Regions from separate parts of the Clostridium sp. ATCC BAA-442 genome, predicted to be linked through region 1. Evidence: predicted binding sites of a transcription regulator. Region 1 holds the regulator's gene; the other holds the start of a gene.
The links. Region 1 encodes HrcA, which represses chaperone genes, less so after heat shock. Its sites were predicted from a motif close to TGTTAGCACTCNNNNNNNNNGAGTGCTAACA; they were not measured.

Region 1 (3,241 bases):
CATGTGCGCCATGATGTCACGCTATGGGTTGGGCACATGGCCGGGCCGCTAAGTCCAGACTGCGCGAAAAATGCCGCTTCGGGCTGCGCCCGTCGCCTGTTTTTTCGTCTCCGTCCCGCCTTAGCGCCCCTATGTGCCTACCCTCCGCGCTTCTTAGTTGGCGACCTTTACCATGGCGAAACGGACCACCTTGTCGCCCGACTTGAAGCCGGTCTGGAACACATCCACAATGGTGTTCTCGCCAGCGCCCTCGTCCTCCACGTGCATCACGGCGTTGTGGAGGTTGGGATCGAAGGGCTCGCCCAGGGCAGGGATCTCCTCGATGCCCAGCTTGGTGAGAACCTCCTTGAGCTGGGTCATGGTCATCTCCACGCCCTTCTTGTAGGCCTCGTCGGCGGTCTCCTGCTTGAGGGCCCGCTCCAGGTTGTCGTACACCGGCAGGAAGGCCGCAGCGGTGTCCGCCTTGGCGTCCGACCAGGCGGATTCCTTCTCCTTCTGGCTGCGGCGGCGGTAGTTGTCGTATTCAGCGGCCAGGCGGAGAAATTTGTCCTCCTGGTCGGAGAGGCTCTTCTTGAGGGCCTCCAGCTCCTCCAGCAGGGGGTTGGGAGCCTCGGCCTCCGTCTCCTCGGTGGGGACGGCCTGCTCGGTCTGCTCTTCCGGGGTCACGTCCTCCGGCTTTTTTTCCTTCTTGCTCATGGGATGCATTCATCTCCTATTTCTCGTCGTCCCTGCCCTGGGGCAGTTCACCCTGTCCAAACAGCCGGGAGAGGCCCTCGGCCAGATAGGACAGGCGGGCGGTTATCTTGGCGTAATCCATCCGGGTGGGCCCAACCACGCCGATGACACCCCGCATGCCGTCGCCGATGTCGTAGCTGGCGACCACCACGCTGGTGTCCTTCAGCGCGTCGGCCACGTTTTCCGGGCCGATGAGGATCTTCATGGGATCGTCCTTGGGAACGGGGAAGCGGGCAGGGTCGGCGTCCTCGGAGAGGTAGCTCATCAGCGGCTGCGCCCGCTCCAGGCTGCGGTACTCGGGCAGCTCCAGCAGATGGGCCAGACCCGAGGTGTGGACGGTGCGCTGCTCCAGGCTCTCCAGCACCTCCATAGCGAAAGACACCACCAGGGAGATAAGCCCATAGGCCTCCCCGGCCGCATGCTGGGCCACCCGCATCAGCTCCGGGGTGATTTCCTCCAGCGTCAGGCCGGTAAAGGTGGTGTTCAGCAGGGTGTTGAGCATCTGAAGCTGGGCTTCCGTCAGGTCGGAGGGCAGGCGGATGAGCCGGTTACGCACGATGTCCGTGTCGGTCATCACCACGATGATGAAAGCGTTGCGCTCCACCATCAGCAGATCGAACCGCCGGATGGTCATGCGGCTCAGACCGGAGGAGAGGGCGAAGGAGGGGTAATTGGTGAGCTGGGACACCACCCGGCCCGCCTGGTCCAGCACCCGGTCCAGCTCCCGCATCCGCATGGCCAGGGCCTGGTTGATGCGCTGGGTCTCCTGGAGGGAGAGCTTGTGCTCCTCCATCAGCTCGTTGACATAGAGCCGGTAGCCCTTGGGCGAAGGGATGCGCCCGGCGGAGGTGTGGGGCTTTTCCAACAGGCCCATCGCCTCCAGATCCGCCATTTCGTTGCGGATGGTGGCGGAGGATACCTCCATATCGATGGAGGCGGCGATGGCCTTGGAACCCACCGGCTCCGCCGACTGGATGTAGCTCTCGATGATGGCGCGGAGAATCCGTTTTTTGCGCTCTGTTAAATCCATTCCGGCCACCCTTTCACAATGTTAGCACTCAAACTCTCTGAGTGCTAAAGATAATGTAGCACCGTCCCCCGAAAAAGTCAAGTGTTCTGGATGTAAATTAAATGTGAACGTAGAAAATTCAGCAGGCAAAGGGGTGGACTGCAAGTTTCGGGCGTTGACGGGGCGGCGGAACAATGGTATTCTATGTAAAAAGGAGGGGTGAATCCGTGGACGAGGGCCGAGGCTTCACGATTATCGACTATGAGGACCGCTACAAGCAGGCGCTGGAGGACATCTCCCTGCCCTGGCTGCTGGAATACGACCTGCTGGAGCCGGTGGATCTGGAGATGCTGGCGGAGCCCCACCGCTTCCTGTCCGGCGGTGGCCGGGTGCTGCTGGCCCGCTGGGGGGAGGAGATTGTGGGCATGGTCATGCTGGAGCTTCAGGGGAAGGGCCAGTGCGAGCTGCTCAAGTTCGGTGTGAAGGAGGCATACCGGGGCCGGGGCATTGGTACGGCCTTGATGGAGGCGGCGCTCCAGGCCGCCCGGGATGCAGGGCAGAAGAAAGCGGTCCTCACCTCCAACCATCAGCTCAGGGAGGCCCTGCGGCTGTATGAGCGGTTTGGGTTCAAATACGTCACCTATTCTGATAAATGGTTCCAGCTCTCCGACATCCGCATGGAGCGGGAGCTGTGAGCCGGCTTACAGAGAAAAATACCCCGGCTCCGCGCCCACAGGCGGAGCCGGGGTATTTTTTACAACGCGGTCACTCCGTACGGGAGAACTGGGTGACGTCGTTGATCCACTCCCGGGAGCGGAGGCGGTACAGGCCAATGCCGAACTTGACGAATTGCTCGGCCATGATGCCCACATAGACCCAGAAGATGCCCCACTGGAACACCAGGCCGAACAGGGCGGCCAGGGGGAGGGAGACGAACCACAGGGGGGTGGTGTCGATGATGGTGGCGGCCCGCACGTCGCCGCCGCCCCGCAGGACGCCCACGGTGTTGACGGAGTCGAAGGCCCGCAGGGCCAGAAAGACGCCGATGAAGGTCAGCATCATGGTGGTGATAGAGCCGGCGGTCTCCGACAGGTGGAAGAAGGGGTAGACCAGCCAGGGGAAGACGAACCAGGCCCCCAGGATCAGGGGAATGCCGATGATCAGGCCGCAGAGGAAGGCCAGGGTGTCCAGGGTAGCCCCCACCTCATAGACATGCTCCCGCCGGCCCGCGCCGATCTCCCGGCCCACGATGATGGCGGTGGTGTTGCCGATGGCGAAGATGGCCACGGTACAGAGATCCTCAATGTTGCCCGCCAGGGCGCGGGCGGCCAGGATCTCGGTGGAGCCCTCCATGTGGCCCATGATGACCTTGTAGAGGGAGGTGCCCAGGCCCCAGAGGGTCTCGTTGAGCACCACCGGCCCGGAGTAGTGGAGAAATTTGGCCAGCAGGGCGCGGCCCGGCCGGAAGAGCACGGCGGGCTTGAGCCGGAAGCGCCG
Region 2 (3,241 bases), on a different contig from region 1:
CGTATCCGTAGTCTCCGCGCTCATTGTACTGCTAGTGGATGAACACCGCTTCAACAAGGACTGGCAGCAGGGACAGAACGCCCGCTCCGCCTCTTGATGAGTCCAATAAAAAAGATCGCCTGCCCCGGCCGGGGCAGGCGATCACAGTTTTTGGGGTCATTCCACGCTTTTCAGCAGCTCCTCCGCCGAAACTCCGAAGAGCTTGGCCAGGGCCAGCAGGTTGGAGGTGCTGGGATCGGCGGTGCCGCTCTCCCACTTGCTCACCGCCTGACGGCTCACGCCCAGGGACTCCGCCACGAACTCCTGGGTCATCTTGCAGCGGGTGCGGTGATACCGGATGGCCTCCCCCAGGCTCCTGGCCATCTCCGCCTTCTCCTGCCGGACGGGACCGGATTTCAGGTACTTCCGCAGAGCCTTAATGAGCAGAACCGCCAGATAAATCACCAGGGCCAGGATGCCCGCCCAGATCACCAGCCCCAGTAAAAGTGGGATTGTCGTCGCGAAACTCATATCAAACACTCCTTTCCAGATGGCCCCATTTTAGCCTGTTTGGGCGGTTGCCTCCACCAATTATGGCGCAACTTTTGGTTGCTCTTCCCGCTCCTCCCGCTCCCGCGCGGCCCGCTGGGCCAGGATTTTGGGGAAGAAGTGGAGGAACAGGCAGGTGGTCACCGTGGCGGCCACCGCGTCGGCGATAGGCTCGGAGAGGAAGGTGGCCTCCGGGGAGACTAGGGCGGGCAGCAGGAGCAGACCCGCCAGGAACACGCACTTGCGGAAGATGGAGCAGAACAGGGCCAGCCGCACATGGCCCAGGGCGGTGGTCTCGTCCACCAGGGGATACTGGATCGCCAGGGGGATGATCATGGCGGTGAATACCTTAATGTAGCGTACCGACCGCGCCGCCACCTCCGGGTTCTGGGTAAACAGGCCCACAAACACCGGGGACAGGGTGTGGGTCACCACCGTCATGAGCACACAGAAGGTCACGCACAGGGCCACGATGGACTGGATGGCCCTCTTGATGCGCTCCAGGTTGGCCGCGCCGTAGTTGAAGCTGACCACCGGCTGGCTGCCCAGGGTAAGGCCGCCCATGGGCATGGTGATGAGGAGCAGATAGCTCTGCACGATGGTGGCGCAGGTCACCAGGGTATCCCCCAGCTCCGGCCCGCCGTAGCGCTGGAGCACAGTGTTCAGCACGATCAGCAGGATGCTGTCCGTGGCGATGATGAGGAAGGGGGACAGGCCGAAGGCCAGCACCCGCCGCATGATGCGCCAGGAGAAGCCGCCCCACCGCAGGCGCACCGGCATCCGTTTCCGCCGCAGGGAGAGGAGCACAAAGGCGCAGGAGGCCATCTGGGAGAGCACGGTGGCCAGGGCGGCCCCGGCCACGTCCAGATGGAAGCCGAAGATGAAAATGGGGTCCAGGATGATGTTGAGCACCGCCCCCAGCATCACCGTGGCCATGCCCAGGCCGGAAAAGCCCTGGGCGATCAAAAAGCTGTTCATGCCGGTGGCCATGAGGGCAAAGAAGGTGCCCGCGGTGTAGATGGTCAGGTAGGTGTTGGCGTAACCGAAGGTGGCGTCGCTGGCGCCGAACCACATGAGCAGATGCTCCTTCAGCAGGAGGAACAGAGTGGTCAGCACGCCGGACAGTATCAGCAGCATCAGGAAGCTGTTGGACAGCACCCGCCCGGCCTCCCTGTCCCTCCCCTCCCCCATACGCATGGCCATGATGGGGGAGCCGCCCAGGCCCACCAGGGAGGCGAAGGAGGACAGCAGGGTGACGATGGGGCCGCACACCCCCACCCCCGCCAGGGCCAGATCGCCGATACCCTGGATGTTGCCGATGTAGATGCGGTCTACAATGCTGTATAGGACGCTGACTAGCTGAGCCAGCATCGTGGGGATGGCCAGCCGGCACACCAGCCGGAAGACCGGATCACGCCCCAGATCGTTGGTCTTTCTCACGGTTTTTCCTCCCTTTTTGAAACACACTGGGGCATTATACCTCTTTTTCCGTCCCCCGTAAAGGCCCTTTGGCTTTTTAGCACTCTTAAACGCAGAGTGCTAACATTTACAATTTAGACATATTTACATGTATATTTGTTCATAAACTCGGCCTATACTTTGTCTCAGAAAATGAGTTGAGGGGCCGGAAAGGCCCCTGGAAAGAGGATGATTGGAATGGAACAAAGGAAGTTTTAGCACATCAATGTTCCCATTGCTAAATCACATTTCCGAAAAAAGGAGCGATTTTTATGTTTGGCATGCTTCCCTTTGAGCGCAGCGACGACAACCTGTTTGATACCTTTGATAACTTTACCCGCAACTTCTTCCGCGGCAGCAACGCCAGCCTGCCCGCCTTCCGCACCGACATTCGGGACGCCGGAGACAAGTTTGTCTTAGAAGCCGAGCTGCCCGGGTTCGACAAGGGCGACATCAAGCTGGATGTGAAGGACGGTATCCTCACTATTACCGCCGAGCACAGCGAGAACCAGGAGCAGAAGGACGCCAAGGGTGCCTACATCCGCCGGGAGCGCCGGTACGGCTCCTTCAGCCGTTCCTTTGATATCACCGGCATCGATGAGGGCTCCATTACCGCCGCTTACAACAACGGCATTCTGGAGCTGAACCTGCCCAAGGCCGTCCCCGTGGTTCCTGAGAGCCGCCGGATTGCCATTGATTGACCTGGATATCCGGGAGCCGGTCAGCCTTGGCTGACCGGCTCCTTCCCGTTTTCTGTTCCCTCCCAGCGCTCGCAGCCGAAGTCCGGCTCCGGGTGCCGCCGCCAGGGGTGAATACAATGACCGTACCAGAGAGGGTAATAATTCCCCTGCTCCGTGCGGACGTAGTGCTGGCGGTAATGAACGCAGGTCCCGCAGACCCGCTTTTCCACCATGTACTTCCGGGGCAATGACATAAAATCACCTCATATTGTTATATTACTATCATTCGATAGTATAGTCAATACTATTATCCGGTAGTAAGATACAATAGCGCCGAGGTGAATAACATGTATCTTCCCCGGCTGCGCGATTTGCGCGAGGATCACGATATGACCCAGGCGCAGATCGCTGCGATTCTTGGAATCGACCAAAGAGTTTACAGTATTTATGAAACCGGGAAACGGGATATACCCCTGCCCCATCTGGTAACATTAGCTGACTATTATAAAGTCTCCACAGATTACCTGTTGGGTCGGGAGAAATCCTGATTCTCCTTATAAAAGGAGCGTGACGCA

Region 2: ACESY8_RS02335 (Hsp20/alpha crystallin family protein) is a predicted target of HrcA. The motif match lies at 2,043-2,073, and genes of this name have one in related genera.

What each region holds. Positions count from the first base shown of each region.
Region 1 covers NZ_CAXSQB010000038.1:25,634-28,874, forward strand. The annotation lists gene grpE (nucleotide exchange factor GrpE) at 154-705, opposite strand; gene hrcA (heat-inducible transcriptional repressor HrcA) at 713-1,765, opposite strand; gene ACESY8_RS14455 (GNAT family N-acetyltransferase) at 1,972-2,439, shown strand; gene ACESY8_RS14460 (MATE family efflux transporter) at 2,510-3,241, opposite strand, start outside.
Region 2 covers NZ_CAXSQB010000003.1:106,404-109,644, forward strand. The annotation lists gene ACESY8_RS02320 (MFS transporter) at 1-97, shown strand, start outside; gene ACESY8_RS02325 (helix-turn-helix transcriptional regulator) at 157-510, opposite strand; gene ACESY8_RS02330 (MATE family efflux transporter) at 571-1,968, opposite strand; gene ACESY8_RS02335 (Hsp20/alpha crystallin family protein) at 2,259-2,687, shown strand; gene ACESY8_RS02340 (hypothetical protein) at 2,708-2,920, opposite strand; gene ACESY8_RS02345 (helix-turn-helix domain-containing protein) at 3,014-3,214, shown strand.